DNA from 3 places in the Stenotrophomonas sp. 22LJNL06-5-1 genome. Region 2 is predicted to be linked to each of the others. Evidence: predicted binding sites of a transcription regulator. Region 2 holds the regulator's gene; each other region holds the start of a gene.

Region 1 (9,485 bases), on a different contig from region 2:
TTGGGCGTCCTGCCCAACCCGCCCGAGGCATGCCTTGGGCCCATGCGGCTGACACCCCGCACTCCGACACCGCCCCACCTCTGATAGATCTTCGCGGCTGTTGGTAGGTGCCGACCGTTGGTCGGCACATCTGTCAGATATCGATATTCAGAACGGAATCAGACCCCGTGCCGACCAACGGTCGGCACCCACCAAAGCAGAACACCGTTCCGACAGATCGCAGGAAACTGTCGAAGGCGGGGTGGGTCCGGTTGCGGGGGTGTCCGCGGCATGGATGCCGCGGCCAAGGCTACAGGGACGTACTTGCGCCGTCCCCCGCAACCGGACTCACCTCGCCTCCCCACAGGAAACCCGCTGTTGCGTCGGCTGTTGCTTCTGAGGTTGCCGGCCAGCGGCCGGCACTACCGCGGGTGCCGGGCGCAGCCCGGCCGGCAACCCCTGCTTGACCGCAGCCGGGGCGCCACGGAGAATTCCGCGACTAATTCTCATTTGCTGTTGCGCAGGATGCGGGCGGCAGCCTTCCGGGCCCTCCTCCTTCGATGTTCAAGAACGTCCTGTTCCAACTGCACTGGCTGCTGGGCATCACCGCCGGTGCCGTACTGACCGTGATGGGCCTCAGCGGCGCCATGCTGTCCTTCGAGGACGAACTGCTGCGCGCGGCCAATCCCGGCTTCGCCGAGATCGCCGAGCACCATGCCGACGGCCAGCTTCCGCTTGAACTCAGCGAACTGGTGCCGCTGCTGCAGGCCGGCAGTGATCGCCCCCTGCAGCGCCTGCGCGTGGACGCCACCGGGCAACGGCCCTCGGTGGCACGCTTCGCCGGTGGCAAGGAACACTGGGTCTACTTCGATCCGTACAGCGGCGAGCGATTCAGCGCCCTGCGTGGGCAGGCGTTCTTCGATTTCGTCGAGGACCTGCATCGCCACCTCGCCGCCGGCGAGCGCGGCAAATGGATCACCGGCAGCTGCGCCATCGCGCTGCTGTTCTTCACCCTGTCCGGGCTCTATCTGCGCTGGCCGCGACGCTGGTGGCACTGGCGCAGCTGGCTGGCGGTGGAATGGAAACGCAGCGGCCGTGGCTTCCTGTGGAGCCTGCACTCGGTGGTCGGCACCTGGGTGCTGCTGATCTACCTGATGAGTGCACTGACCGGCCTGTGGTGGTCCTTCGACTGGTATCGCAGTGCCGCCAACACCCTGCTGGGCGTGGCACCGCCCGCCAAGCACAAGGTCGCCACCGGTGCCGCCCTGAACCTGGAGCGCATCGAAGCCACGCTGTATGCACTGCCCGGCGTGCGCACCGGCTACATCGACCTGCGCCTGCCGGAGAAGCCCGGGCAGGCACTGAATGTGCGCGTGATGGCCGGTGATCCGTCACAGCGCGGCGGCCAGCATGACCGCGCGCATGATCTGCTGCAGCTGGACCCGGGCACTGGTGCCACGCTCGATGCCCGACCCTACGCGCGCCAGGGCGCCGGCGCGCAGCTGGCCACCAGCGTGTTCGCGCTGCACTCGGGCAGCTACTTCGGCGTGCCCGGGCGTGTCGTGGTGATGCTCAGCAGTTTGGGCATGAGCCTGTTCTTCATCACCGGCTGGATGCTCTACCTGGACCGGCGCCGCAGCCAACGCGCCGCGCGTGGCCTGCGCCAGTCGCTGCCAGCAACGCCTGCCGATGGCGGTGGCACGCCGTGGCTGGTGGTGCATGCCAGCCAGAGCGGGCTGGGCGAACAACTCGCATGGCGCGCAGCCGCGCAGCTGCAGGCGTCCGGTCATGCGGTGCAGGTGCTGCCGCTGGCCCGCGTCGATGCCGCGCAGCTGGCACGCACCGCGCAGGTGCTGTTGGTACTGAGCACCTTCGGCGATGGCGAACCACCGGATGCGGCGCGAGGCACTGCACGACGGCTGATGGCACAGACACTCGACCTGTCAGGCCTGCAGTTTGGACTGCTGGCGCTGGGTGACCGACAGTACCCGCACTACTGCGGCTTCGGCCGCCAGGTTGATGGCTGGCTGCTCGGCAATGGCGCGCGCCCGTTGTTCGAGCGCATCGAAGTCGATGCCGCCTCGGTAGCGGCGCTGCGCCAATGGCAGCTGCAGCTGGGCGCGCTGACCGGCATCGTCACCGATGACAGCGTGCTGCCGGCGGCCACGCAGATGCATGAGTGGCGGCTGCTCGGCCGCGACCGGCTCAACCCGGGCAGCGTGGGTGGTGCCATCTGGCGCATCCGTCTTGCACCACCGGCCGATGTGCAGTGGCAGGCGGGCGACATCCTGCATATCGCGCCCCGGCACAACGCGCGGCACGCCAGCGCGGTGCTGAAGGCACAGGGGCTGGATCCGCTGCAGCCGCTGCTGGTGGACGGCCACCCACGCACCCTGCTGGCGCTGGCCAGTGAACGCGCGCTGCCCGAGGCCGACGCCGCGCTGGCGGTGCAGGATGCCTGCCTGTGGTTGTCCGGGTTGCCAACGCTGCCCGGGCGCGAATACTCCATCGCCTCCTCCACGAGTGATGAAGTGGTGGAACTGGTGGTGCGCCTGGTACATGACCCGTCGGGTCGTGCCGGGCTGGGATCGGGCTGGCTGTCGCTGCATGCGCCGGTTGGTGCCAGCATCGTGGCCCGCGTGCACCGCAACCCCGGTTTCCATCGCATTGGCGGTGCGCCGATGGTACTGATCGGCAATGGCACCGGCATCGCGGGCCTGCGCAGCCTGTTGCGCGAAGCCGCGCATGCAGGTGAGCACGGGCACTGGCTGCTGTTTGGCGAACGCCAGCGCGCGCACGACTTCCTGTTCGCCGATGAGATCGAAGCGTGGCAGGCCGATGGCCATCTCGCGCGGGTGGACCTGGCGTTCTCGCGCGATGGCGAAGGTGGTTACGTGCAGGATCACCTGCATGCAGCCGCAGACGCGCTGCGCGAATGGATGCAGCGTGGCGCGGTGATTCATGTCTGCGGCTCGCTGCAGGGCATGGCCGAAGGCGTGGACCAGGTGCTGCGCGCTGCGCTGGGCGATGAGGTTGTGGAAACGCTGCTGGAGAACGGGCGTTACCGGCGCGACGTGTATTGAGCCACAAGGGTAGTGCCGGCCGCTGGCCGGCATGATCAGGGGCGTGCCGGCCAGCGGCCGGCACTACCGGAGCAGGATCAGGCCGCAGCGCGCGCCTGTGGCATCGACTGCAGACGGAACGCGCCCACCGCTTCGGCCAGGGCATGCACCTGCGCCTGCATCTGCGCCGTAGAAGCACCAGCCTCTTCCACCAGACTGGCGTTGCGCTGGGTACTGGCTTCCATCTGCACGATGGTCTGGTTCACCTGGGCGATGCCGGCATGCTGGTCCTGCGACGCGCTGCGGATACCGGCCAGCAGATCCGCAAGCTGCTGCACGCTGCCGACAATCTCGCCCATCGTGGTGCCGGCCTGTTCGGCCTGCTGGTTGCCCTGGCCCACACGCGCCACCGAATCCTCGATCAAGCCCTTGATCTGCTTGGCCGCCTCCGCGCTGCGTTGTGCCAGCAGGCGCACTTCTGCGGCCACCACGGCGAAGCTGCGGCCCTGCTCACCCGCGCGCGCGGCTTCCACCGCAGCATTCAACGCGAGGATGTTGGTCTGGAAAGCGATGCCGTCGATCAGCTGGGTGATGTCGCCGATCCGCCGCGAGGCCTCGCTGATGCCATGCATGGTCGCGACCACCTGGCCAACGGCCTCGCCTCCGCGCTGGGCCACTGCTGCCGCGCCCTTGACCAGCACGTCGGCACGGCCCGCAGCATCGGCATTGCGTCCGACGGTGTCGGTCAGCTCGTGCATCGACGCTGCGGTCTCTTCCAGGTTGGCCGCCTGCTGCTCGGTGCGCTGTGACAAGTCATGATGACCGGCGACGATCTCGCCAACGCCGGTATCGAGGCTGGACGCCGCCTGCTGGATGCGGGTGACGATGCGGCCCAGTTGCGCGACGGTGGCGTTGGCATCATCGCGCATGCGCGCGAACACGCCCTGCAGTTCACCCTCCATGCGTACGCTGAGGTCGCCGCGGGCCAGCGCAGCCAGAAGCGCCTGCAGATCGCCGAGGTTGGTCTCGAAGGTGGCCAGCAAGCGGTTGATGCTGGTCGACAACGTACGCACAAAACCCTGCTTTCCCTCCAGCACGATGCGGCCGTGCAGGTCGCCATGTGCGGCGGCGTCGACCAGTGCTGCCACTTCGGTTTCCAGCAGCGTTTCCAGCGCGCGGCTGCGCCACTCCACTGCCACGCCGAGGAAATGCCCTTCGTCGGTGATGGCATTGGCGATCAACTGGTAGCGGACGCCGGCATGACCGATCTCGCGCTCCTCGCGCTGGCGCACGCCAGTCAGGCTGGCCAGTGCCGGATGCAGGCGTACCGCATCGCTCCCCACCAGATCTTCAAGCCGGAGTTCAAGCTGCTCCAGCAGCGCCGGATTGACGTACGCCACCAGGCCTTCGGCATCGATCACCATCAAGCCAGCCTGTGCGCTGTCCAATGCCTGGCGCACACGGGTGTTGCCGCGCGCCACGGCACGCTCGGTCTCGATGCGCGCGCGCAGGCGCTGCTGCATGTCGACCAGGCGCTGGGCCAGCTGGCCGATCTCATCGTTGGCGTTGTAGACGCGCAAGGTGGTGTCGAGGCGATCGTCGGCGATGTCGCTGGCGAAACGCAGGGTGTCCTGGATCGGCTGGCGCACCGCACGCAGCACCAGCACCAGGCTGGTGATCAGCACGCCGGCCACCAGCAGCAGGGTCAGTGCGAACAGCACGCTCATCGTGCGCGCACCGGCCTGCTGGCGCGCCTGCGCCTTGGCCAGCGCCGCCACCTGCGCCTGCTGGAAGGCAGCCAACGCCGGCGCTACGCCAGCAGCGGTATCCAGCAGCGACTGCGCTTCCACATCCAGGCCGACGCGGGCAGCGGTATACCCCAGCAATGCGGCCTGATATGCCTCCATCCCGGTGCGCAGGGTGTCCTGCACATCCGCAGGCAGGCCCGCCAGCGCGAGGTCGAACGGCAGCTTTTCCTCGCTGGCACGGTCGGCGTGGGTGGAATCACCGTCGAGCAGCAGCAGCGCCTCCTGCCTTCGCATCTTCTGCAGGGACAGCGCCAGCGCGGGCCGCTGCTGCACATCCACCTGCGCCTGCAGGGTGTCAGCGGCCTGCTGCAGCTGCGCGGCGAGGCCGGCATCACCACGGCCCATCTCGTCGACCCGTTCGAACAGGGCGGCCACACCTTGCGAGAACGCGTCGGCAGCCTCGGCCAGCGCCTGCAAGGCCTTGCGCCGGCCAGCATCCATCGGCGTCGCGCGCAGCGCCTGCAGATCGGTCTGCAACGCCTTCTGCGTGGCCAACAGCTGCGCGCGGTCGGCATCATCGAAACTGCGTGCATACTGGGTCTGCAGGCGACGCGCTTCGGCCACCCGCGTGGACAGACTGGCAGCCAGATCGCTGCCGCGCTGGTAACTGGCCTGGCTGCGCGCAGCCAGTGCGTTGGCATGGCCAGTCCAGGCGTAGACAGCAGCGATCGCCACCAGGCCCAGGCCGCAGATCCACAGTGTGGCCTTGAGCTTGTTGGCCACGCTGAGCCGATGTGGCTGCAGCCAGCGCAGCAGCCCGGGGGACGCCGAGTGCAACGCAGCAAGGCGCGTGCGCAGGGACCGGAGGTGGGGGACAACGGCCGACATGACAGACTCCAGGCGGAAGGACGCACCTGTATCGGCCGGATTCAGGACAACTTTAGCGCTTTCTTCGTCTGCGTCCCCCCATCGCTGGTGGACGCGGCCTTTGTACCGGGTGCAGGCGACCGGGGCATGACACTGCCGCCGTGCTTGACCTCAACCCCGGTTGGGGGAGCACAGTGGACGCCCCTCCCCCGCCCGGTGCCTCCATGACGACGCTCGATGTCCCCCGCTACCTGCAGCGCCTGCAGCTGGATGCGCCGCCACCGCGGACCCTGGCCGGCCTGACCCTGCTGCAGCAGCGCCACAACGCACTGCTGCCCTTCGAGACCCTCAGCTGCCTGCTGCGCGATGCGGTGCCGATCGACCTGGACAGCGTGCAACGCAAGCTGCTTGACGACCGCCGTGGCGGGTACTGCTTCGAACTCAATGGCGGATTGCTGGCGCTGCTGCAGGCATTGGGCTTTGACGCGCAGCCATTGAGCGCGCGCGTACTGCTGGCCGCCCAGGACGGCGAACTGACCGCGCGTACCCACCTGCTGCTACGCGTGCAGGTGGATGGCGATGACTGGCTGGTGGATGCCGGGTTCGGCAGCCTGACCCCGACCGTGCCGCTGCGCCTGCATGATCCGCAGCCGCAGGCCACGCCGCACGAACGCTATCTGCTGCAGCGCCTGCCCGGCGAGGGTGATTTCGTGCTGTCGGCCGAGTCCAACGATGGCTGGCGGGAGATGTATCGGTTCGACCTGCAGGCGCCGGCACCGATCGACAACGTGGTGGGCAACTGGTACGTGTGCACCCATCCCGATTCCAGTTTCCCCGGCCAGCTGCGCGCATCGCTGACCGGGCCGGACTGGCGCCGTACCATCGGCAGCGGCAACTACACCGAGTACCGCCCTGGCCAGGCACCGGACAAGCGCCCGCTGCATGATGTGGGTGATGTGCGTGAGGTGCTGCAACAGCGCTTCGGCATGCAGTTGCCGGACGATCCGCGACTGGACCCGGCCATCAATGACTGGCTGCAGCGCTCGCGCGCCGCGCTCTTGTAGAGCCGAGCCCATGCTCGGCTGAGCTGGAGCGGCTGGGCCAACAGCAGCCGAGCGTGGGCTCGGCTCTACAGAGCTGCGCGCGCCTGCAACGCAATCCGGTTGCCTTCGCTGTCGCGGATCTCGGCCACGCGCCAGTCACCCGCATCGGCGGGTCCGAAGCACAGCTCAGCTCCGGCTTGCAGTGCACGCTCCAGGCTCGCATCCAGGTCATCGACGCCGATGTAGATGCGCGCACCCTGCTCGGAGGGCCGGTAGTCCGCGCCGTGCACCAGCGCAATGCTGGCACCGGCGGCCTCATCGGAGAACGGCAGGTAGGCCATCCGGCAGTCGTGCAGCACGATAGGTTCGTCCACCGCGACCTGCAGCCACCGCTGGTAGAACGTGATGGCACGGTCCAGGTCACTGGCCGGGATTTCCACATGCAGGATCGGGTTCACTGGCACTCCTTGCTCGGTCCACTCAGATGATGCGCAGGGTAATCGCCTTGAGCACCGCACGGGTGCGATCGCGGGTGCCCAGCTTATCGAGTATGGCGGACACGTAGTTCTTCACCGTGCCTTCGGCCAGGAACAGGCTGCGTGCGATCTCCTTGTTGCTGTACCCCCCGGCCAACAGGCGCAGGATCGCCACCTCGCGTTCCCCGAAGGTATCGGTGGGCGGTGCTTCGTCGTGGAAGCGGTAACGGGCGCGCACCGGCTCGGTGCTGACCGGCAGCAGCAGGGTTTCACCAGCGGCGACGCGCTCGATCGCTTCGCGCAGGTCTGCGGGTGCCGCATCCTTGAGCAGGAAGCCCTGTGCGCCGGCCTCACTGGCACGCAGCAGCAGATCACTTTCATCAAAGGTGGTCAGCAGCAGCCATGGCGTGGCATCGCCGCGCGCGCGCAGCTGGCGCACTGCCTCGATGCCGTCCATCCCGGGCATGCGGATGTCACTGAGCACCACATCCACGCGCTGGGCGGCCAACGCGTCCAGCAGCATCTGGCCCTCCTCAGCCTCCACCACCACGTCCACGCCCAGCCCCTGCAGCAGCGCACGCAGGCCTGCACGCACCAGCGCCTGGTCATCGGCCAGCGCCACCCGGATCTTGGCCGCACTCATGCCGACAACCGCGCGGTCAGATGCATGCCGCCCTGCGCGGTTCGCGCCAACTCCAATCGCCCCTGTACGGCCGCCAGGCGCTCGCGCATGCCGGCGATGCCATTGCCCTCGCGGATGCGTTCGGCGCGCTGGCCGTCATCGCGGATATCGATAAGCAACTGGGAATCCTCTTCACTGATCATCAGCCACACGGTGTCTGCATTTCCGTGGCGGGCGGCGTTGGTCAGGGCCTCCTGCACCAGCCGCAGCACGGTCTCGGCCATCAACGGGTCTGCCACGCGCACCCCGTCGCCGATCTGCAGCTGCAGCTTCGGTCGTGGGAAGGGTGCGGCCAGCGCATGCAGTGCAGTGGCCAGATCGAGGCCGCGATCATCGCGCATCGATTGCACCACCTGGCGGATATCGGCCAGCAGTTCGCCAGACAGCTGTTCCGCCAGCACCAGCCCTTCGCGACCGGCCAGCGCAGGGTCAGCGGCCAGGGCGCGCAGATTGAGCCGCATCGCGGTGAGCTTGTGCCCGGCCACATCGTGCAGTTCGCGCGCCAGGCGCAGGCGCTCGGCATCGCGTGCGCTGTCGGCCAGCAGCGCGCGGGTGGCCAGCAGGTCGGCGTTGACCCGGGCCAGGTCATCGCGGGCCAGCGCCGTGCTGCGGGCATAGTGTGCAGTCAACGCGGCGAAGGCCTGGAAGCCGCCATAGAGCAGCACCACCAGCAGCGGCTGGCTGAAGCCGCTGTGGCGCAGCGCGGCATACACCGCCAGGTTGGCCAGCAGCGCAACGCCCAGCACGAAGCGCGGCGGCCAGTGCTCGGCCAGCTGTGCGACCAGCACCACCAGCAGCACCGGAGCGGTTCCAGTACGCGGCTGCAGCGCAACCAGCACTACCGCCAGCAACGCCTGCAACACCGCCGCGACGGCGCGCACGCGGGATGGCACCGACGCCCAGCCGTGCACCACGAACAGCAGCAGGAACACGGCAAGCAGCAGCAGGCTCAGCCCGGCACCGCTGCGCTGTACAGCGAACGACAGGCCCACCGCCAGCACGGTGACCAGGCCGGCAAGGCTGAGGGGACGCAACAGATGACGGAACAGGCTGGGCATGGCCAGATGCTGACCGCCGCGCACGCCGGCGGCAATGGGTCCGGCGCAGAAAGTGACTTCTGGCACGTCGAATCGATGACCACTGGCCCTGAACCCAGTGCAGCGCCCCACGCAGACTGGCTCCACACCGCCACACACACTTCCGGAGCCACTGCCATGATCCGTACCGCCCTGCTCAGCACCGCCCTGACTACCCTGGCCCTGGCCGGCAGTGCCCACGCCGCCGACCTAGCCGTGACCGTGCATGACGTCCGCGCGCAGACCGGCACCCTGCGCGTTGCGCTGGTCGACAGCGCTGCCGCCTGGGACGGCAAGGCCAGGCCCGTGCAGGCCCAGCAGGCGGCGCCCAGCGGCGACGGCGCCCACTTCACGTTCAAGGGCGTGCCGGCCGGCAGCTATGCCGTGCTGCTCACCCACGACGAGAACGACAACGGCAAGCTCGACACCAACCTGGTCGGCATGCCGGTGGAAGGCTACGGCTTCAGCAACAACCCGCAGGTGATGCGCAAGCCGACCTTCGACGAAGCACGCGTCGACGTGCCGGCCGCTGGCACCGCCATCGACATCACC
Region 2 (9,485 bases):
CTGCTGCGCGTGGCGTTCGTCGGCGTCGCCGCCGGACTGGTGGTCTGGACCGGCTTCGACACCCTGCGCGGGCTGATCCACCACCCGCTGGAGACCGCCATCACCGACGGCCTGGGCTTCACCCTGCGCCTGCTGCTGGCCACCGCCGGCGCCATGCTGGTGCTGGCCGCCATCGATGCCCCGTACCAGCGCTGGAACTGGATGCGCAAGCTGAAGATGACCCGTGAAGAGCTGCGCCGGGAAATGAAGGAAAGCGAGGGCAGCCCCGAGGTCAAGGGCCGCATCCGCCAGCTGCAGCAGCAGATGGCCAACCGCCGGATGATGGAAGCGGTGCCCACTGCCGACGTAGTGGTGGTCAACCCGACCCACTACGCGGTGGCGCTGAAGTACGAGGGCGGCGCCATGAACGCCCCCACCGTGGTCGCCCTTGGCGTGGACGAGACCGCCCTGCGCATCCGTGAAGTAGCCGACGGCAACAAGGTCGCGATCGTCTCCGCCCCGCCTTTGGCACGCGCCTTGTATCGGGAAGGCCAACTCGGAAAGGAAATCCCCGTGAGACTGTATTCGGCCGTCGCCCAGGTCCTGTCCTACGTCTACCAGCTGCGCGCCTGGCGCACTGGCCCGATGCCGGACGCCCCGCACATCCAGGTGGATGAATTCGGCAAGGGAGGCCGCCCGTGAGCGCCCAGCCCTCCACCGGTTTCAACACCCGCCGCGCCCTGGAAATGATCCGCCAGGGCCTTGGCGCGCCGCTGATCGTGCTGGCCCTGCTGGCCATGGTCGTGGTGCCGCTGGCAGCGCCGGTGCTCGACGCGCTGTTCACCTTCAACATCGCCATCTCGCTGATGGTGCTGCTGGCGGTGGTCTACGTGAAGCGCCCGCTGGACTTCACCATCTTCCCGATCGTGCTGCTGATCACCACCATGCTGCGGCTGGCGCTGAACGTGGCCTCCACCCGCGTGATCCTGCTCAACGGCCAGAACGGCCACGACGCCGCAGGCAAGGTCATCGCTGCCTTCGGCGAATTCGTGATCGGCGGCAACTACGCGGTGGGTATCGTGGTGTTCGCGATCCTGACCATCATCAACTTCGTGGTGATCACCAAGGGCGCCGGCCGCGTCTCGGAAGTGACCGCGCGCTTCATCCTGGACGCGATGCCCGGCAAGCAGATGGCGATCGACGCCGACCTCAACGCCGGTTTGCTGACGCGTGAAGAAGCCAAGCTTCGCCGCGAGGAAGTCCGCGAGGAAGCCGACTTCTACGGCGCGATGGACGGTGCCAGCAAATTCATCCGCGGCGACGCCATCGCCGGCATCCTGATCCTGTTCATCAACATGCTCGGCGGCCTGGCCGTGGGCGTGCTGCAGCATGGCATGCCGTTCGGCGACGCGGCGGCCACCTACACCCTGCTGTCGATCGGTGACGGCCTGGTGGCGCAGCTGCCGGCCCTGCTGGTCTCCAGCGCCGTGGCCATGCTGGTCACCCGCGCCTCGCGTTCGCAGGACATGGCCCAGGCCATGACCGGCCAGGTGTTCGGCCAGTACCGCGCGCTGGCGATCACCGCCGGCATCATCGGCGTGGTCGGCCTGGTGCCGGGCATGCCCAACGTCGCTTTCCTGACGCTGTCCGCGATCCTCGGCTTCATCGCCTGGAAGGTCTATCGCAAGGGCAAGGCTCCGGCCGCCGACGCCGCGGCCGGCGGCACCGATGCCGCCGCACTCAATGCACTGGGCCGCCAAGCCGCGCCGGCACCGACTGCGGAACTGAGCTGGGACGAGCTGCGTCCGGTCGATCCGCTGGGCCTGGAGGTCGGCTACCGGTTGATCCCGCTGGTGGACGCCAACCAGGGTGGCGAACTGATGGCGCGCATCAAGGGCGTTCGCCGCAAGCTGACCCAGGACGTCGGCTTCCTGATCCCGTCGGTGCATATCCGCGACAATCTGGAACTACCCGCCAACGGCTACCGCGTGCTGGTGCACGGCGTGCCGGTAGCCACCGCCGAGATCCACCCCGACCGCGAGCTGGCCCTGGACCCGGGCAGCGCCCTCGGCGCGCTGGAAGGCATCGCCGGCAAGGACCCCGCGTTCGGCCTGGATGCCACCTGGATCCAGCCGCACCAGCGTGCCCAGGCAGAAACGCTGGGCTACACCGTGGTCGACCCGGCCACCGTGGTCGCCACCCACCTCTCGCACCTGATCCGTGAGCACGCGCCGGAACTGCTCGGCCACGAAGAAGTGCAGCATCTGCTGGCCAACCTGGCCAAGAGCGCACCCAAGCTCGTCGAAGATCTGACGCCGAAGGCGCTGCCGCTGTCGGCGGTGGTGCGCGTGCTGCAGAACCTGCTGGTCGAACGCATTCCGATCCGCCAACTGCGCAAGATCGCCGAAGCACTGGTCGAACACGCGCCGAACAGCCAGGACCCGGCCGTGCTGACCGCCACCGTGCGCACCGCACTGGGCCGCTTCATCGTGCAGGAGATCGCCGGAATGTCGGCGGAGCTGCCGGTGTTCACCCTCAACCCGCAATTGGAACGTGTCTTGCAGGAGTCCACGCAGGGCAACGGCGCCGCGCTGGAACCCGGACTCGCTGAGCGACTGCACCAGAGCCTGGCCGAATGTGTCAGCAAGCAGGAAGCCCGCAACGAGCCCGCGGTCGTGCTGGTACCTGGCCCGGTGCGCGCCGCGCTGGCCCGCCTGGTCCGCCACAGCGTTCCGTCGCTGTCGGTCCTGGCCTACAGCGAGGTGCCGGAGGACAAGCGCCTGAAACTGGTCGGAACGATCAGCTGACGCCGCCCTCCGATGCGCCAGAAAACAGACACCACTTTCGAACCAACGCAACAGACAGATACCAAGGGGAACCCGCACCGTGCAGACCACCGACCACCCGAGTTCTCCGACCGCCACCCCGCCGTCTTCGTCCCGTGACCACAGCATGAAAATCAAACGATTCGTCGCCGCCGACATGCGCTCGGCCATGAACCTGGTGCGCAAGGAACATGGCCCTGACGCCGTGATCCTGTCCAACCGCCGGATCGAGGAAGGCATCGAGATCGTCGCCGCCGCCAACTACGATGAGAGCGCCGTGCAGCGTGCGCTGGAAGCCTCGCGTCGCGACATCGCTCCGCCGCCGGCGCCGAAGCCGCGCACCGCCGCCGACGCGGTGATCGCCGCCGTCACCCGCCGCCGCAGCAGTACCCCGGCGCCGGAACCGGTCGCCGCCACCACCTCGGCCGTGGCCGCCCTCGCCCGCGCTGCGGTCGGCGCCACCGGCCGCACCCTGGACAGCGCCGACGAGATCGTGCCGACCCGCGGCAGCACCGGCTTCGCCGCCACCCTGGCGCGTGCCGCCGTCAACGAACCGGCGCTGCCGGAACAGATCTTCGCTCCGTTCGCCGAAGCCCCCGTTGCACCGGCACCTGCCAACGCCGTGCCGGCCAACCGCGCCCACTTCCAGATCGATCCGCCGCAGGCTGCGGATCACGAAAGCCCGGCCCCGACGGTGCAGCCGCCGCCGCTGCCGGCCGCTGCTGTGGCCGCCACCCAGCCGGGAATCGCCGCCAGCGAACCGGCACCGGCTGAAGCCAGCGACGAAACCGACCCTGCCCCCGTGCTGGCCCCGGCACCGACGCTGACCGTGGTTGCCCAGGACGACGCCGAGATCCGCCAGCTGCGCCAGGAAGTGGCGGGCATGCGCCAGGTGATCGAGCGCGAAATGAACCGCTTCACCGACGAGCGCCTGCGCGGTTGCCCGGTGCGCGCCACTGCGCTGGACCTGATGGACGAGTACGGCTTCGACGCCGGCCTGGCCCGCGACGTGGCCATGCAGATCCCGCTGGAGACCGAGGCCCACCGCGGCCGCGGCCTGATGCTGGGGCTGATTTCGCGCAAGCTGCCGATCGCCCCGGTCGACCCGCTGGAAGAAGGCGGCGTGATCGCCCTGGTCGGCCCGACCGGCGCCGGCAAGACCACCACCATCGCCAAGCTGGCCTCGCGCTTCGCCGAGAAGCACGCGCCGCGTGACGTCGCCCTGGTCACCACCGACACCACCCGCATCGGTGCCCGCGAGCAGCTGTACGGCTACGGCCGCCAGCTCGGCATCGCGGTGCACGAGGCCAACAGCGGCACCGACCTGGACCAGCTGCTGGAACGCCTGAAGGACTACAAGCTGGTACTGATCGACACCGCCGGCCTGGGCCCGCGCGACCGCGCACTGGCCGCCCAGCTGCAGTGGCTGCGTGCCGCCCGCCAGGTGCGCACCCTGCTGGTGCTGCCGGCCAACACCAGCTTCGGCGACATGGACGAGGTGGTCCGCCGCTTCGGCGCCGCCAACCTGCAGGGCCTGGTACTGAGCAAGCTGGACGAGACCGGCCGCTTCGGCAACGCCCTGTCGGTGGCCGTGGACCACGCCCTGCCGATCACCTGGGTGACCGATGGCCAGGACGTTCCGGAGGACCTGCACCGGGCCAGTGCAGCCAATCTCGTACTTCGCCTTGAAGATTTGCGCCGCGCGGCCGATATGCCCTGCAACCCGGAGTTGAACCATGCCGTCGCGTGAGTACGCCAAGCTGACCAAGACCTTCCCGCTGTCGGCCACCCGCAGCGAGCCGCTCGGCCCTGTGCGCACCATTGCCGTCACTGGCGGCAAGGGCGGCGTGGGCAAGACCAACGTTTCGGCCAACCTGGCCGTGGCGCTGGCCGGCATGGGCAAGCGCACGCTGCTGCTGGACGCCGACCTCGGCCTGGCCAACATCGACGTGATCCTGGGGCTGAATCCCACCTTTACCCTGGCCGACCTGGTCGCCGGCCGCTGCACGCTGGACGACGTCATCGTCGAAGGCCCGAACGGGGTGCTGGTGGTGCCGGCCGCGTCCGGCCGCCGCCACATGGCCGAACTGGCCCCGGCCGAGCACGTCGGCCTGGTCAACGTGTTCTCCGAACTCGAGCGCGAGTTGGACATCATGGTGGTGGACACCGCCGCCGGCATCACCGATGGCGTGCTGACCTTCTGCCAGGCCGCGCAGGACACCGTGGTGGTGGTCTGTGACGAGCCGGCCTCGATCACCGACGCCTATGCGCTGATCAAGGTGCTGTCGCGCGAGCGCGGTGTGGACCGCATCCAGGTGGTAGCCAACATGGTGCGCGACCCTAACGAGGGCCGCGTGCTGTACGAGAAGCTGACCCGCGTCTGCGAGAAGTTCCTCGCCGATGTCTCGCTGAACTACCTGGGCTGCGTGCCGCAGGATGACTGGCTGCGCCTGTCGGTGCAGCGCCAGCAGCCGGTGGTGAAGGCCTACCCGTCCAGCCCGGCCGCGCTTGCGATCACCGAGATCGCGCGCCGTACCGCACGCTGGCAGGCGCCGACCGAACCGCGCGGCGGCGTTGAGTTCTTCCTCGAACGCATCCTCAAGCAGCGAGGGGTGGCCGCATGAAAGGCGCAGCCCAGTACAGGGAAGTCCAGCGCTCGGCGGCCAACGAGGTCATCGCCCAGCATTCGGACCTGGTGCGGCGCATCGCCCACCACCTGGCCGCACGCCTGCCGGCGAGCGTCGAAGTCGACGACCTGATCCAGGCCGGCATGATGGGCCTGATCGAAGCGTCGCGCAGCTATGACGCCGACCAGGGTGCTTCGTTCGAGACTTACGCCTCGATCCGCATCCGCGGTTCGATGATCGATGAGATCCGCCGTGGCGACTGGGTGCCGCGCTCGGTGCACCGCCGTGCACGTGATGCCGCCGCCACCATCCGCCGCCTGGAACAGAGCAGTGGCCGTGCCGCCAGCGCCACCGAAGTGGCCGCCGCGATGGAGATGCCATTGCCCGAGTACCTGCGGCTGATGGAAGACGCCGCCCGCGGCCAGGTGCTGAGCCTGGAATCGCGCATCGAGGACCAGGGCGAGCTGGACACCGTGGCCCAGGGTGGTCCGACCCCGCAGCAGGTGCTGGAGCGCGGCGAGTTCGGCCGCGAGCTGGGCAAGGCCATCGGCCACCTGCCCGAGCGCGAACAGCTGGTGCTCTCGCTCTACTACGAGCAGGAACTGAACCTGAAGGAGATCGGCGCGGTGCTCGGCGTGAGCGAGTCGCGGGTCTGCCAGATCCACGGCCAGGCGGTACTGCGCCTGCGTGGCCGGCTGAAGCTGTTCGAGGCTGCCGACGCCGGCCTCGAAGAATGAACATCCCCGAGGCGGCTGCCCCCGGCCGTCCGGAATGAACAACAAAGGAATTCTGCTTTGAACAAGAACATGCGCATCCTGATCGTCGACGACTTCTCGACCATGCGTCGAATCGTCAAGAACCTGCTGGGCGATCTGGGCTTCACCAACACCGCCGAAGCCGAGGACGGGCATGCCGCGCTGTCGCTGCTGCAGAGCCAGCCGTTCGATTTCGTGGTGACCGACTGGAACATGCCGGTGATGACCGGCATCGAGCTGCTCAAGGCGATCCGTGCCGATGCCAAGCTGAAGACCCTGCCGGTGCTGATGGTCACTGCCGAAGCCAAGCGCGAGCAGATCATCGAAGCCGCCCAGAGCGGCGTGAACGGCTACATCATCAAGCCGTTCACCGCGCAGACGCTGGAAGAGAAGCTCGGCAAGATCTTCGAACGCCTGGCGGCCAGCGCCTGATGGATACCACGGTCGACAAGAACGCCCTCGCCCTGCGCCTGCAGGAAGCCCTGGACGCACTGGAGTCCGGTGACGAGGCCGCCTGGCGGCAGCGCATCGACGGACTGGTCGCGCTGCGCACGCAGCCGATGATGAGCGGCCTCTCGCGGCTGGCCCGCGAACTGGGACAGGCGCTGGGTGAACTACCGACCGTACCCAGCGAAGCCGGCGAACTGGACGATGCCTGCGCGCGCCTGGACCACGTGGTGGCGATGACCGAACAGGCCACGCACCGCACCCTGGACCTGGCCGAGGAATGCCGCAGCCTGACCGAACAGCTGCGCGCCGAAGGCCTGCAGCCTGGCCAGGACGCGCAGCTCGAGCGCATCCGCCACAACCTGACCGAGATCGCCCTGACCCAGAGCTACCAGGACCTGACCGGGCAGATCATCCGTCGCGTGGTCGGCATCGTCCGCCGCGTGCACGAAGGCTTCGGCGCACTCGGCCTGCCGCCGGAACAGCATCGCACCGACCCGGAACTGGCCGGGCCGGCACTGAAGGGACTGGACCGCCACGCGGTCTCGCAGAACGACGCCGACGACCTGTTGTCGGATCTGGGGCTGTAAGCATGAGCGCGGTATCCGACGACATCACTGCCGATTTCATCATCGAGGCACAGGAAATCCTGGATCGCCTCGGCGAACAGCTGGTGTCGCTGGAGCAGGCACCGCAGGACAGCGATCAGCTCAACGCGGTGTTCCGCGGCTACCACACGCTCAAGGGCGGCGCCGGCTTCCTCGGCGTCACCGCCATGGTCGAGCTGTGCCACGCCGCTGAAGAAGCGCTGGGCGCCGCCCGCGCCGGCCAGGCGGTGCTGCAGGCCCACCACTTCGACGCGGCCCAGCAATCGCTGGATTACCTGCAGTCGATGCTGGATGCCGTGTCTTCCGGCACCGAGCCAGGCTATGCGCCGCCGGACCTGATCGCCCAGTTCGACGTACATGGCAGCGCCGTGGCTGCACCCGCCACCGCAGCACCCTCTGCGGGCGGCAGCGACCTGATCACCGACGACGAATTCGAGGCCCTGCTCGACCAGCTACACGGCGGCAATGCACCGACCGCCGTCGCGCCGGCAAAAAAAGCCGACGACGGACTGATCAGCGAAGACGAGTTCGAAGCCCTGCTCGACCAGCTGCACGGTGGCGCCGCACCGGGCACCAAGCCTGCCGCTGCCGTGGCGCCGGCACCGGTTGCAGCCCCGCGACCGGCCGCCGCACCGGCACCGGCGGCAAAGCCGGCTGCCAAGCCGTTGGCCGAGGCCGAACACACGGTGCGCGTGGACACCAAGCGCCTGGACGCGATCGTCAACCTGATCGGCGAACTGGTGCTGTCACGTAATCGGCTCAAGACTCTGCGTGCACGCCTGCGCGATGAAGAGCTGGACCGCGCCGTGTCCACCCTGGACATCGCCACGGCCCGCCTGCAGTCGGCGGTGATGCGTACCCGCATGCAGCCGGTGGGCAAGGTCTTCTCCCGCTTCCCCAAGGTTGCCCGCGACGTCGCCCGCTCACTGAAGAAGGAAGTGGACCTGGAGCTGATCGGCGCCGAGACCGAGCTCGACCGCAACCTGGTCGAAGCGCTGGCCGACCCGCTGGTGCACCTGGTCCGCAACGCCATCGACCACGGCGTGGAAATGCCCGACCTGCGCGAGGCGCAGGGCAAGCCGCGGATGGGCCATGTACGCCTCTCGGCGCAGCAGGAAGGCGACTACGTCAGTATCGAGGTGCAGGACGATGGCGCCGGCATCGACCCGGAAAAGCTGCGTGCCAAGGCGCGCGAGAAGGGCCTGATCGATCCCGAAGCGGCCGCCCGCCTGAGCAGCGAGGAATGCCTGCATCTGGTGTTCCTGCCGGGCTTCTCGACCAAGCAGCAGGTCACCGACATCTCCGGCCGCGGCGTCGGCATGGACGTGGTGCAGTCACGCATCCGCGAACTGAGCGGCCAGATCCAGATCCAGTCGGAGCTGGGCCGTGGCAGCCGCTTCCTGATCCGCGTGCCGCTGACCCTGGCGATCCTGCCGACCCTGCTGGTGCAGGCAGGTGAGGACGTCTACGCGTTGCCCCTGGCGCGCGTGATGGAAGTGCTGCACGCGCCGCGCACGTCGCTGGGCTGGTTCGATGGCCGTGCCGTGCTCGACCGCCGCTCGCACACCCTGCCGCTGGTCGATCTGCGCCAGTGGCTGGATGTGACGCCCGCCGCCTCGCCCCTGCTGACCATCGTGGTGCTGCAGGCCGGCGAAGCGCGCTTCGGGCTGGTCGTGGACCAGGTGCGCGGGCGTGAGGAAGTGGTCATCAAGCCGCTGCCGAAAGCCCTGCGCGGCCTGCGCGGTTATGCCGGTGCAACCTTGATCGGCGATGGTCGCATGGCCCTGATCCTGGACGTGGACGGGCTGCGATGACCCCCGCCGGGCGTCCCCCGGCGACCCGAAAACTGTGACTACCGTCTGTACGCGATCTACCGGTGTCTCAAGTCCCATTCATACACGCCGATACCGGAACCATGGATAGACTCAGCCTCATTGGACTCTTTCTCGCCCTGGCCTCGCTGGTCGGTGGCAGCATCCTCAAGGGCGCCGGCCTGGCGTCGTTGTGGTCGCCTGCGGCGTTCGTGATCGTCATCGTCGGCACCGTCGCCGCGATCCTGCTGCATACCTCGCCGGCGGTGTTCAAGCATGCGTTCAAGATCGTGCGCTGGGTGGTGCGCCCGCCGCACAGTGATCGCCGCGAACTGATCCAGCAGATCGTCGAGTGGAGCAACATCGCCCGCCGCCAGGGCCTGCTGGGCCTGGAATCGCAGGTGGAAGCACAGCAGGACCCGTTCCTGCGCAA
Region 3 (9,485 bases), on a different contig from region 2:
CCGCTGTACACCGGCGGCGTGATTCCGGCCGCGCAACGTGCCGCCAGCGCCGCGCACGAGCAGGCCAGCGCCGAGCGCGAAGCACAACGCCAATCGCTGACCGTGCAGCTGGCCCAGGCCTATTTCGGCCAGCGCCTGGCCGAGCAGGCAGTGGATGTGCGCCGCGACGTACGCGATGGCCTCAACCGCCACCTGTCCGACGCAGAGAAGCTGGAACGCGAGGGCTTCGCCACCCGCGCGCAGCGCCTACAGGCCACCGTGGCCCGCGACAAGGCCGAACGCGAATACCAGAAGACGGTGAACGACCTGGCCACGCTGAAGGCCGCGCTGGCCACGCTGCTGCGCAGTGGTGGCGAGGTACAACCGGTGTCGCCGCTGTTCGTGCAGCGCGTGCCGCTGGAACCGGTGGCCAGCTTCGAGCGCACGGCGCAGGCGCGCCAGCCGCAGATCGCACGCCTGCGGGCGATGGTGGCGCAGGCCGAACAGGGCGTGCGCGTGCAGCAGGCCAAGCTGAAGCCGCAGATCTTCGCCTTCGGCCAGTACGACTTCCGCCGCCGCGACGAGATGCTGACCGATCCGGACTGGGCGTTCGGCATCGGCCTGAAGTACACCTTCCTGTCGCCGAACTCGCGGCCGGCGCAGATCAGCGCCGCGCGTGCGCAGCAGGAACAGGCCGAAGCCGGCCTGCGCGAGGCCGAGAACCAGGTCGCGCTGGGCGTGCGCAAGGCCTGGAACGAACTGGAAACCGCGCGCCAGCAGTACGTGCTGCTCGACAGCAGCATCGCCCAGGCACAGGAAAACCTGCGCCTGCAGGAGCTGGCGTTCCGCGAAGGCCAGGCCACCTCGTTGGATGTGATCGACGCGCGGCTCGGCCTCGGTGGAGCCCGTGTCGAGCGCGCGCAGGCCGCCTACCAATACGATATTGCGCTGGCACAGTTGCTGGAGGTCAGTGGGCAGATGGACCGTTTCGAAGAGTTCCGGCGACGTGCGGACGAGGTGATCGACCATGAGTGATGTGCTGCACGACGATGCGACGACGCCCCCGGCCAAGCGCCGCCTGGGCCCGATCCTGATAGTGGTGCTGCTGGTCGTGGTCGTGCTCGGCCTGTGGCTGGCCTGGCGCAGCCCGGCCGACCAGATCCAGGGCATGGCCGATGCGGACACCATCAACGTGGCCGCCAAGATCACCGCGCGCGTGGCCGAACTGAAGGTGCGCGAGGGCGACCGCGTGCAGCCCGGGCAGGTGCTGTTCCTGCTCGACAGCCCCGAAGTGGCCGCCAAGGAACAGCAGGCGCACGGCGCCCTGGCCGCCGCACAGGCCGTGGCCGACAAGGCCGACGAAGGCGCGCGCAGCGAGGACATCCGCGCCGCCGAAGCGAACTGGAAGCGGGCCGAATCCGGTGCGACGCTGGCCGAAGCCACCTACCAGCGCGTGCAGAACCTGTTCAACGAAGGAGTAATGACCCGGCAGAAGCGCGATGAAGCGCATGCCCAGGCCACCAGTTCGCGCGAACTGGCCCGTGCCGCCCGCGCGCAGTACGACATGGCGTTGGCCGGTGCACGCGAGCAGGACAAGCGTGCCGCGCAGGGCCAGGTGCAGCAGGCACAGGGCGCGGTGGCCGAAGTCAACGCCGCGCGTGTCGAAGTGGAAGGGCGCGCGCCGGTGGCCGGGGAGATCAACAAGCGCATGGCCGACCCGGGCGAACTGGTGCCGGCCGGCTACCCGGTGTTCACCCTGGTCGACATCGATCGCATGTGGGTGGCGATGAACCTGCGCGAATCGCAGATGCAGGGCCTGAAGGTCGGCAGCAAGCTGCAGGGCAGCGTGCCGGCACTCGGCCTGGACGGCGAGTTCGAGGTCTACTTCATCAATCCGGCCGGCGACTATGCGACCTGGCGCACCACCCGCCAGTCGTCCGGCTACGACGTCCGCAGCTTCGAGGTGCGGGTGCGCCCGGTACGCCGCATCGAGGGCTTCCGCCCCGGCATGAGCGTGCTGTTCGCATGGCCCCAGCACTGAGCCCCGGCCAAGGCGGCTTCGCCGCCTCCTGGCGGCGCGAGCTTCGTTCGCTGCGCGGCAACCGTGCGGATCTGATGCTGGTCACCGTGCTGCCGCTGCTGATGCTGGTGGTAATGGCGTGGATGTTCACGCCCTCGGTGATGCGCGACATCCCGATCGCCGTGGTCGACCTCGACCACAGCAGTGACAGCCGCCTGCTGTTACGCATGCTCGACGCCAGCCCCGGCGTGCGCATCGCAAGCCAACCCGTGGACATGGAAGACGCGCGTTCGCAGCTGCGCAGCCTGGACGTGTTCGCCATCGTGCTGGTGCCGCGCGACGTGACCCGGCAGGCGCTGCGCGGGCGCCAGGGCACGGTGTTCGCCTATTACAACGCCACCTACATGACCACCGGCCAGTCCGCGTCGCGCGATATCGGCGACGCGGTCTCGGCCTGGAACGCGCGCCTGCTGCGCGAGCGCATCGGCCTGCAGGTCGGCCCGGCCAAGCTGCGCGCGGCGCCCATCGCGGTGCAGTCGGACATCCTCTACAACCCGGCGCGCAGCTACGAATTGTTCCTGCTGCCACTGATCTTCCCGGCGGTGCTGTCACTGGTGCTGGCGCTTGCGGTGGCCGGCAGCCTCGGCCGCGAGATCCGCGACGGTACCCTGCCCGCCTGGCTGGGCCGCACGCCGTGGTCGGCGATTGCCGGCAAGGTCGCGCCGCACATCCTGCTGTTCTCGCTGTATGGCGCGCTCGGCATCGGTTACCTGGCCTGGCTGCGCGGCGATGGTGTGGCTGGCAGCGTGCTCCTGCTGCTGCTCGCACAGCCCCTGTTCTATCTGGCCACCGCCGCCTACGCGCTGTTCTTCGTCGGCGTCACCCGCGACATGGGTACTGCGCTTTCCGCGGTCGGCCTCACCATCGGCACAGCACTGGCGTTTTCCAGTGCCACCTTCCCGGTGCTGGACGGCCCCCTGTTCACCCGCATCTGGCATCAGCTGCTGCCACTCAGCGCCTACATCAAGCTGCAGACCCAGCAGCAGTTCATCGGTTCGCCGCTGCAGGTTTCGGTGTGGCCGTTGGCCACATTGCTGCTGATGGCCGTGGTCGCAGGAGGCATTGGCGGCCTGCGCCTGATCGCCTTCGCGCGTACGCCCGAAGCCGCACAACCGGCAGGAGCTGACGCATGAGCGCACTCTGGCGCAGCCTGCGGCAGACCCTGATGGCGGTGCTGTGCGACCGCTACGCGATCGTGGTGATGGTCGGCGCGGTGATCCTGTATTCCTTCTTCTACCCGGCCGCGTACCGCCACCAGGTGGCCGGCAACCTGCCGGTGCTGGTGGTGGACGAAGACCACAGCGCGACCAGCCGCGAGCTGCTGCGAAAGCTCGATGCACTGCGGGTTGCACGCGTGGCCGGGCAACCGGCGGACATCGACAGTGCGCGCCAGCAGCTGGAAGCCGGCCACGCCGAGGGCATCGTGCTGATTCCGGCAAACCTGGAGCGCGACATCCTGCGCGGCCACCCGGCCAAATTGGTGCTGCTCGGCAACGGCGCCTACCTGGGCCGTGCCAGCTGGGTGCTGGGCAGCGTGGCCGATGCGCTCGGTGCGTTCGGGCGTGAGGCGGTGGTCAGCCAGGCCGCCTTCATGGGCGCGCCGCAGGCACCACCGGTCACCCTGGTGCAGCGCCCGCTGTACAACACCCAGGAAGGCTATGGCAGCGCCATCGTGCCCGGCGTGGCCGAGCTGATCGTGCACCAGACGCTGTTGATGGGCATCGGCGTGCTGCTGGGTGGACGGCGCCTCGCGCTCGGCCGGCGCCTGCGCTTCGACCTGCCCACGCTGGCCGGCATGGCACTGGGCTTCGGCTTGATTGGCCTGTTCGGCCTGTTCTACTACGCCGGTTTCACCGCTTGGGTGCAGGACTATCCACGCGGCGGCAACCCACTGGGTCAGCTGCTCGGCGGCACCCTGTTCATCGCCGCCACGGTGGCCTTTGGCCTGTTCGTCGGCAGTTTCTTCCGCACCCGCGAACGCGCCTTCCAGTACATCATCGCCACCTCGATCCCGCTGTTCTTCCTGGCCAGCCTGTCATGGCCGGCAGTGATGACGCCACAACCGCTGGTCTGGCTGGCGCATCTGTTGCCGACCACCTCCGGCATCAACCTGATGGTGCGCCTGAACCAGATGGACGCCAGCCTGGCCGAAGTCGGCCACGAACTGATCACCCTCACCGCCCTGCTGCTGCTCTACGGCAGCCTCGCCACCTGGCGCCTCCTCGCGAAAAAGGGGACGGAGGGGATTAAGTCGTAAACGGCCGGTTTGGGGAATTGCGACTTAATCCCCTCCGTCCCCTTTTTCCGTAACGACGAACGCCGGCGCGGGGCCGGCGTTCGAGTACTGCAGTGTGGAAGGGGAAACGGGGTCCGGCAGCGACCGATCAGCGGTAGACGCGTTCGCAGCGGCGCTCGACCACGCGGTCACCGTTCTTCTGCTGGCTGTTGCCCTGGATCTGGCGGCCGGCCGCACCGCCGGCCACGGCACCGGCCACGGTTGCAAGCTTCTTGCCGTTGCCGCCGCCCACCTGGTTGCCGAGCAGGCCACCGATCACTGCGCCGGTAGCGGTACCCGTGATGCGGTTCGGATCGCGCGAGTTGCGCTGCACTTCCACGTTCTTGCAGACCACGCGGCTGCCGTCGTTGAACTTGCGTCCCTCATCGCGCGGCCCATAGGTCTGCGCGCCGGCCACCGACGAAGCCGCCAGCAGGGTGCCCAGCACAAGCAATCGGGTCGAGGTCTTCATGGCCATCTCCTGAGTTCCGGTATGACGCAAGTGTCCTCCCGCGGTTGGCAACCGGAAGTGAAATACGCGTGTCCGCCACTTCATTGGCCATCGCACGTTCAGGAAGAAAATCCGCGCCCATCGCGACCAGCCGTCGCGATGGGCGCCGTCTCCCTACCGGCGTGCTGCCTTGCTAGAACTCTTCCCAGCCACCGGCGTTGGCGGCCAATGTTGGTTCGATGCGTGGCGACAGCGGCGCGGGCCGGCGTACCGGCGCAACCGATGCCGCCACGGCTGCCAGCGCCGGGCGCACCGCTGCGGTGGCCGTCACCGCCCCCGTGCGGAACACCGAAACCGCCTCGGCCAGCAGGTTGGCCTGCTCCTCCATCGAGCGCGCTGCAGCACTGGCTTCTTCGACCAGCGCGGCATTCTGCTGGGTGGTCTCATCCATCTGCACCACCGCCTGGTTGACCTGTTCGATGCCCGAGCTCTGCTCCTGCGAGGCAGCAGAGATATCGGCCATGATGTCGGTCACGCGCTGCACCGAGGCCACGATCTCGCCCATCGTGGTGCCGGCCTGGCGGACCAGCGCCGAGCCGTCGGCGACCTTGCCGACCGAATCCTCGATCAGGCCCTTGATCTCCTTGGCCGCGCCCGCCGAGCGCTGCGCCAGCGTACGCACCTCGCTGGCCACCACGGCAAAGCCCCTGCCCTGTTCCCCGGCACGCGCAGCTTCGACCGCCGCGTTCAACGCGAGGATATTGGTCTGGAAGGCGATGCCATCGATGACCGAGATGATCTCGGCGATCTTCTTCGACGCGGCTTCGATGGCCGACATCGTGGTGACCACCTGGCCGACCACCTCACCGCCCTGCGAAGCGACACCATGCGCGCCGATGGCCAGCTGGTTGGCCTGCCGCGCATGCTCGGCGTTCTGCTTTACGGTGGAGGTCAGTTCCTCCATCGACGCTGCGGTCTCTTCCAGGTTTGCCGCCTGCTGTTCGGTACGCCGCGACAGGTCGGTGTTGCCCGAGGCGATTTCACCCGCTGCCAGGTTGATGCTGGAAGCACTGCTCTGGATGCGGCCAACGATCTGCTTGAGCTGATCGACGGTGGCATTGCAGTCATCACGCATGCGCGCGAACACGCCATGGAAATCACCCTGCATGCGCACGGTCAGGTCGCCGCGCGAGATGGCCTGCAGCAGGGTCGACACCTGCACCAGGTTCTCGTCGGTGGTCTGCATCAGGCGATTGAGCCCTGCCACCATGTCGCGGAAATCGTAGGCGAAGCGATCTTCATCACCACGCAGGCTGAAGTCGCCTGCCGCGGCCGCTGTCGCCAACCGGCGGATCTCGCTGTTGATCGCCGACAGGCTGGACTTGGTTTCGTCCATCGCCTGTGTGATCGCCGCCTTCTCGCCGGGCAGCGGGTCCATGTCCACCGACAGATCGCCGCGTGCGTAGTGCTTCATCACTTCGATCAACCGGTTCTGTACCTGCACGTGCGATCCAACCAGCGCATTGGTCTCATGCACCATGCGCCCGTAGTCGCCGGGGAACGCGCTCTCGTCCATGCGGTAGCTGAGGCTGCCGGCATCGTGCTGGCGGGCCAGCTCGCCCTGTGCCGCCATCACTGACTGCAACTGTGCCTGCATGCGCTGCATCGACTTCAGCAGCTGGGTCACCTCGTCGTTGCCGGTGGCGTCGATGCTGCTGTCCAGGCGTCCACTGGCGATGCCGTCGGCCAGCTTCACCGCTCCTTCCAGCGGGCGGGTCAGGCTGCGGGTGATCGCCCAGGCCGCCAACGTCCCCAGCAACAGGCTCAGTGCTCCGAACGCGATCGACAGCGTGCCGGTCCACGATTCGGTTGCGCGGTACTCTTCGCGGCTGCGTTCGGTCAGTGTCTCCTGGTGGCGCAGCAGGGCCGAAATGGATTCATTCCAGGCCGTTGCCAGACCGTGCTCGGCCAGCAGCTCCTTCGCGGCCCCATCAAAATCCCCCGCCTTCATGCGCTCATGCAGTTGCTGGGTTGATGCATCGGTGGCCTTGCGGGCCGCCTCGATGCGCGCGACCAGGGTATCGCCGGTAGCGTCACGCGGAATCTTGATGTACTTGGCCCAGATACCGTCATAGGTCCGCGACAACTCCTGGGCACGCTGGTAATCCTTGTCGAACTCGTCACCCTGCTTGATCACCATCAGGCGGCGATGCATCAGCACCGCGTTGTTGGTATCAAGCATGTCATTCAACAAACGCATCTTCACCATGTTGACGTCCACCACTTTCTCGAACTGGGCGGATTTCAGCTGATTCCCATACAGCACCAGGCCAACGATGGCCATGATGAACAGCAGCAGCAGACCGAAGCCGGCGCCAAGCCGGGATCCCACACGGAGATTACGTAAGGCAAGCATCTCAATTCCCTTGATCGTGGCCGTACGTTCGATGGCGGCGCAGCGGAGGGAAACTTTACGGGACTTTATATATGGACCGATCCAAATATATGGAACTGTGCAGGCAGTCAGAAAATGCAGCGATGGATAATGGCGCCATATCATTATCGAATACCGCTGACACGCCAGCGCCCGATGAAAATCACGCAGGTTTAACACCATAATCACGCCCCCCATCCAAAGCGACCTAGATTATCTGCGCCGGATACAAGCGCCGCCCGGGCGGGCTACAGTCTGCAGATGACACGGATCCTGCACATCGAAGGCGCGTCCATCAACGACATCGCCAGCCTCTACGTGGAAATCAATCGCGTGTTCATGGCCGACGAAGACTGGCTGCTGGGCGCAAGCCTGGACGCGCTTGATGACCTGCTTCACGGTGGCTACGGCGCTCTCGCCGGCCATGCCACCGCCACGGTGGTATGGCGTGACATCGCCCACAGCCGCGAGGCACTGGGCCGCGAGACCACGCGCGCCTGGCTGCAGTCGAAACTCGATCAGGGCGGCAGGTTCAATGGTCCGGCCATCCACGCTCAGTTGACGGCACTGGCGCTTGGCCAGGGACAGACCTACTTCGAGATCGTCATGGAGATCTTCGGCAGCCATCCGCAGATCACCCTGGTGCCTGGCTGAGCGCGCTGCAGCGACCAGCCCCCATCCGCTCAGACCTTGGCCAGGGCCTCGCCCAGACGGCGCGGGAACGCCACTTCGCTGGCCAGGTGCCATGCGCGTGCATTGGCGCCCAGCCGGGTCCACTCGGCCTCATCCATCGCCAGCGCGCGCTCGACGGCCTGTTCCAGCGCCTTCTCATCCACATGCCAGGTCCTGGACAGATGGCAGGGCTCACCCTCGTGCGCGGCAACCAGGATGCCGCGGCTGTCGTCGATCATCTGATTCATCGGCGCGCCGTCGCAGGTGATCACCACCGCCCCGCAGCTCATCGCTTCCACCAGGTAATGGCCCCAGCCTTCGGTCTGCGACAGGCACAGGTGGAACGCATGTTCGTTCTGCAGGCGCTGCACCTCCTGGTCGGGCAGCCGCTCGCGGACGATCCGCAGGTTCGCGGCACCGCCCTCATCTTCGTCCGAAGGGCCGCCGCGCAGGATGGTCAGCAAGGGCCATTCAGGGTGCCGCTTCCAGACATTGACGAGTGCAGCCGTCCCCTTCATGCGGCTGGTACCGGCCGCATGCAGGAAGCTGCGCGGCCTGCGTGGCACCGCCGGGTCGTAGCGGTCACGGCTGCAGAAACCGACTTCCAGCGCGCGCATGCCCAGCGCGTTGAAGATGCGCGTGGCTTCTTCGGTCTTGGTGAGCAACGCATCGAACCGCGGCAGGATCCGCAGGCTGCGTGCGGACACCCATTCCGGATTCGGAATCAGAAGATTGACCTCGGCCAGTCCGAAGCTTGCCGGCCGGACATGTTCCAGCGAAATGTTGATGTCGAACCGGGCCGGCGTGCGCCCCAGGCTCAGCCACGAGGCCAGCAGTCTGCGCAGGCGCATCCCGCGCAGTTTCCAGGCACCCCCATTGCGCACCGCGTCCAGGCGACTGACCGTCACCGTGTGCCCGAGCTGCTGCAACGAGCGCTCGATCACCTGGATGTCATGGGACAGGCCACGCTGGTTGTCGGCGGCCAGCAGATGGATATGCGCCATCAGGACGGACTCCCTGGCCGATGCAGATCGCGCGCCGGCAAGGCGGTCGCCAGCATGAAGCCCAGCACCAGGTAGAAATAGAACGAATGCGGCATCGCCCGGTAGAACACGTTGTCCGTGAACGCCGAAAGCGCATAGACGATGACCACGGCAAGTCCGGCGGTGGCGATCATCGCGGTGATGTCGTCGGCGTGGCCGAGGCGCCGCACGAAATGAATGCCGGGCAGGATGAAGACCAGCAGCATGATCAGCAGCAACGGCACGCCACCGGTCACCGCCGCTTCCAGGTACTCGTTGTGCGGGTGGTTGTAGCGGAAGATCGACTCGGACACCTCGCCGCGGGCGATGCCCTCACGTGCATAGGTACCGAACTGGTTCAGGCCCACCCCCGCCACGGGATGCTCGGCGAAGGCGTCGACCGCCACGCCCCACATGGCGATGCGCTCACGGACCGAGCCGACCTCGTTTTCCTGGTTGAAACCGGAGATCTCGCCACTGACCTCACCGAAGCGCTGGATCACCTCGTGGTTCAGCACCGAGGTGGCGCCGACCACGCCAATGACCAGGGCACCGACGAAGGCCAGTGCCCC

The links. Region 2 encodes FliA, which starts transcription of late flagellar genes. Its sites were predicted from a motif close to TAAAGTTTNNCNNNCNNNGGCCGATAA; they were not measured.
Region 1: a site for FliA is predicted at 5,706-5,732, ahead of AC13GF_RS18990 (methyl-accepting chemotaxis protein). Genes of this name have one in related genera too.
Region 3: a site for FliA is predicted at 7,233-7,259, ahead of AC13GF_RS01235 (methyl-accepting chemotaxis protein). Genes of this name have one in related genera too.

Annotation. Positions count from the first base shown of each region.
Region 1 covers NZ_JBSPUE010000010.1:56,920-66,404, forward strand. Annotated here, with positions in the region: gene AC13GF_RS18985 (PepSY domain-containing protein) at 540-3,062, shown strand; gene AC13GF_RS18990 (methyl-accepting chemotaxis protein) at 3,140-5,677, opposite strand; gene AC13GF_RS18995 (arylamine N-acetyltransferase family protein) at 5,881-6,720, shown strand; gene AC13GF_RS19000 (VOC family protein) at 6,786-7,157, opposite strand; gene AC13GF_RS19005 (response regulator transcription factor) at 7,180-7,818, opposite strand; gene AC13GF_RS19010 (sensor histidine kinase) at 7,815-8,915, opposite strand; gene AC13GF_RS19015 (DUF2141 domain-containing protein) at 9,072-9,485, shown strand, end outside.
Region 2 covers NZ_JBSPUE010000012.1:80,131-89,615, forward strand. Annotated here, with positions in the region: gene flhB (flagellar biosynthesis protein FlhB) at 1-681, shown strand, start outside; gene flhA (flagellar biosynthesis protein FlhA) at 726-2,786, shown strand; gene flhF (flagellar biosynthesis GTPase FlhF) at 2,932-4,554, shown strand; gene AC13GF_RS20440 (MinD/ParA family ATP-binding protein) at 4,541-5,428, shown strand; gene AC13GF_RS20445 (RNA polymerase sigma factor FliA) at 5,425-6,168, shown strand; gene cheY (chemotaxis response regulator CheY) at 6,226-6,618, shown strand; gene AC13GF_RS20455 (protein phosphatase CheZ) at 6,618-7,223, shown strand; gene AC13GF_RS20460 (chemotaxis protein CheA) at 7,226-9,055, shown strand; gene AC13GF_RS20465 (flagellar motor protein) at 9,157-9,485, shown strand, end outside.
Region 3 covers NZ_JBSPUE010000001.1:265,193-274,677, forward strand. Annotated here, with positions in the region: gene AC13GF_RS01210 (TolC family protein) at 1-1,014, shown strand, start outside; gene AC13GF_RS01215 (HlyD family secretion protein) at 1,007-2,020, shown strand; gene AC13GF_RS01220 (ABC transporter permease) at 2,005-3,192, shown strand; gene AC13GF_RS01225 (ABC transporter permease) at 3,189-4,316, shown strand; gene AC13GF_RS01230 (glycine zipper 2TM domain-containing protein) at 4,444-4,812, opposite strand; gene AC13GF_RS01235 (methyl-accepting chemotaxis protein) at 4,979-7,201, opposite strand; gene AC13GF_RS01240 (barstar family protein) at 7,481-7,873, shown strand; gene AC13GF_RS01245 (glycosyltransferase) at 7,903-8,895, opposite strand; gene AC13GF_RS01250 (O-antigen ligase family protein) at 8,895-9,485, opposite strand, start outside.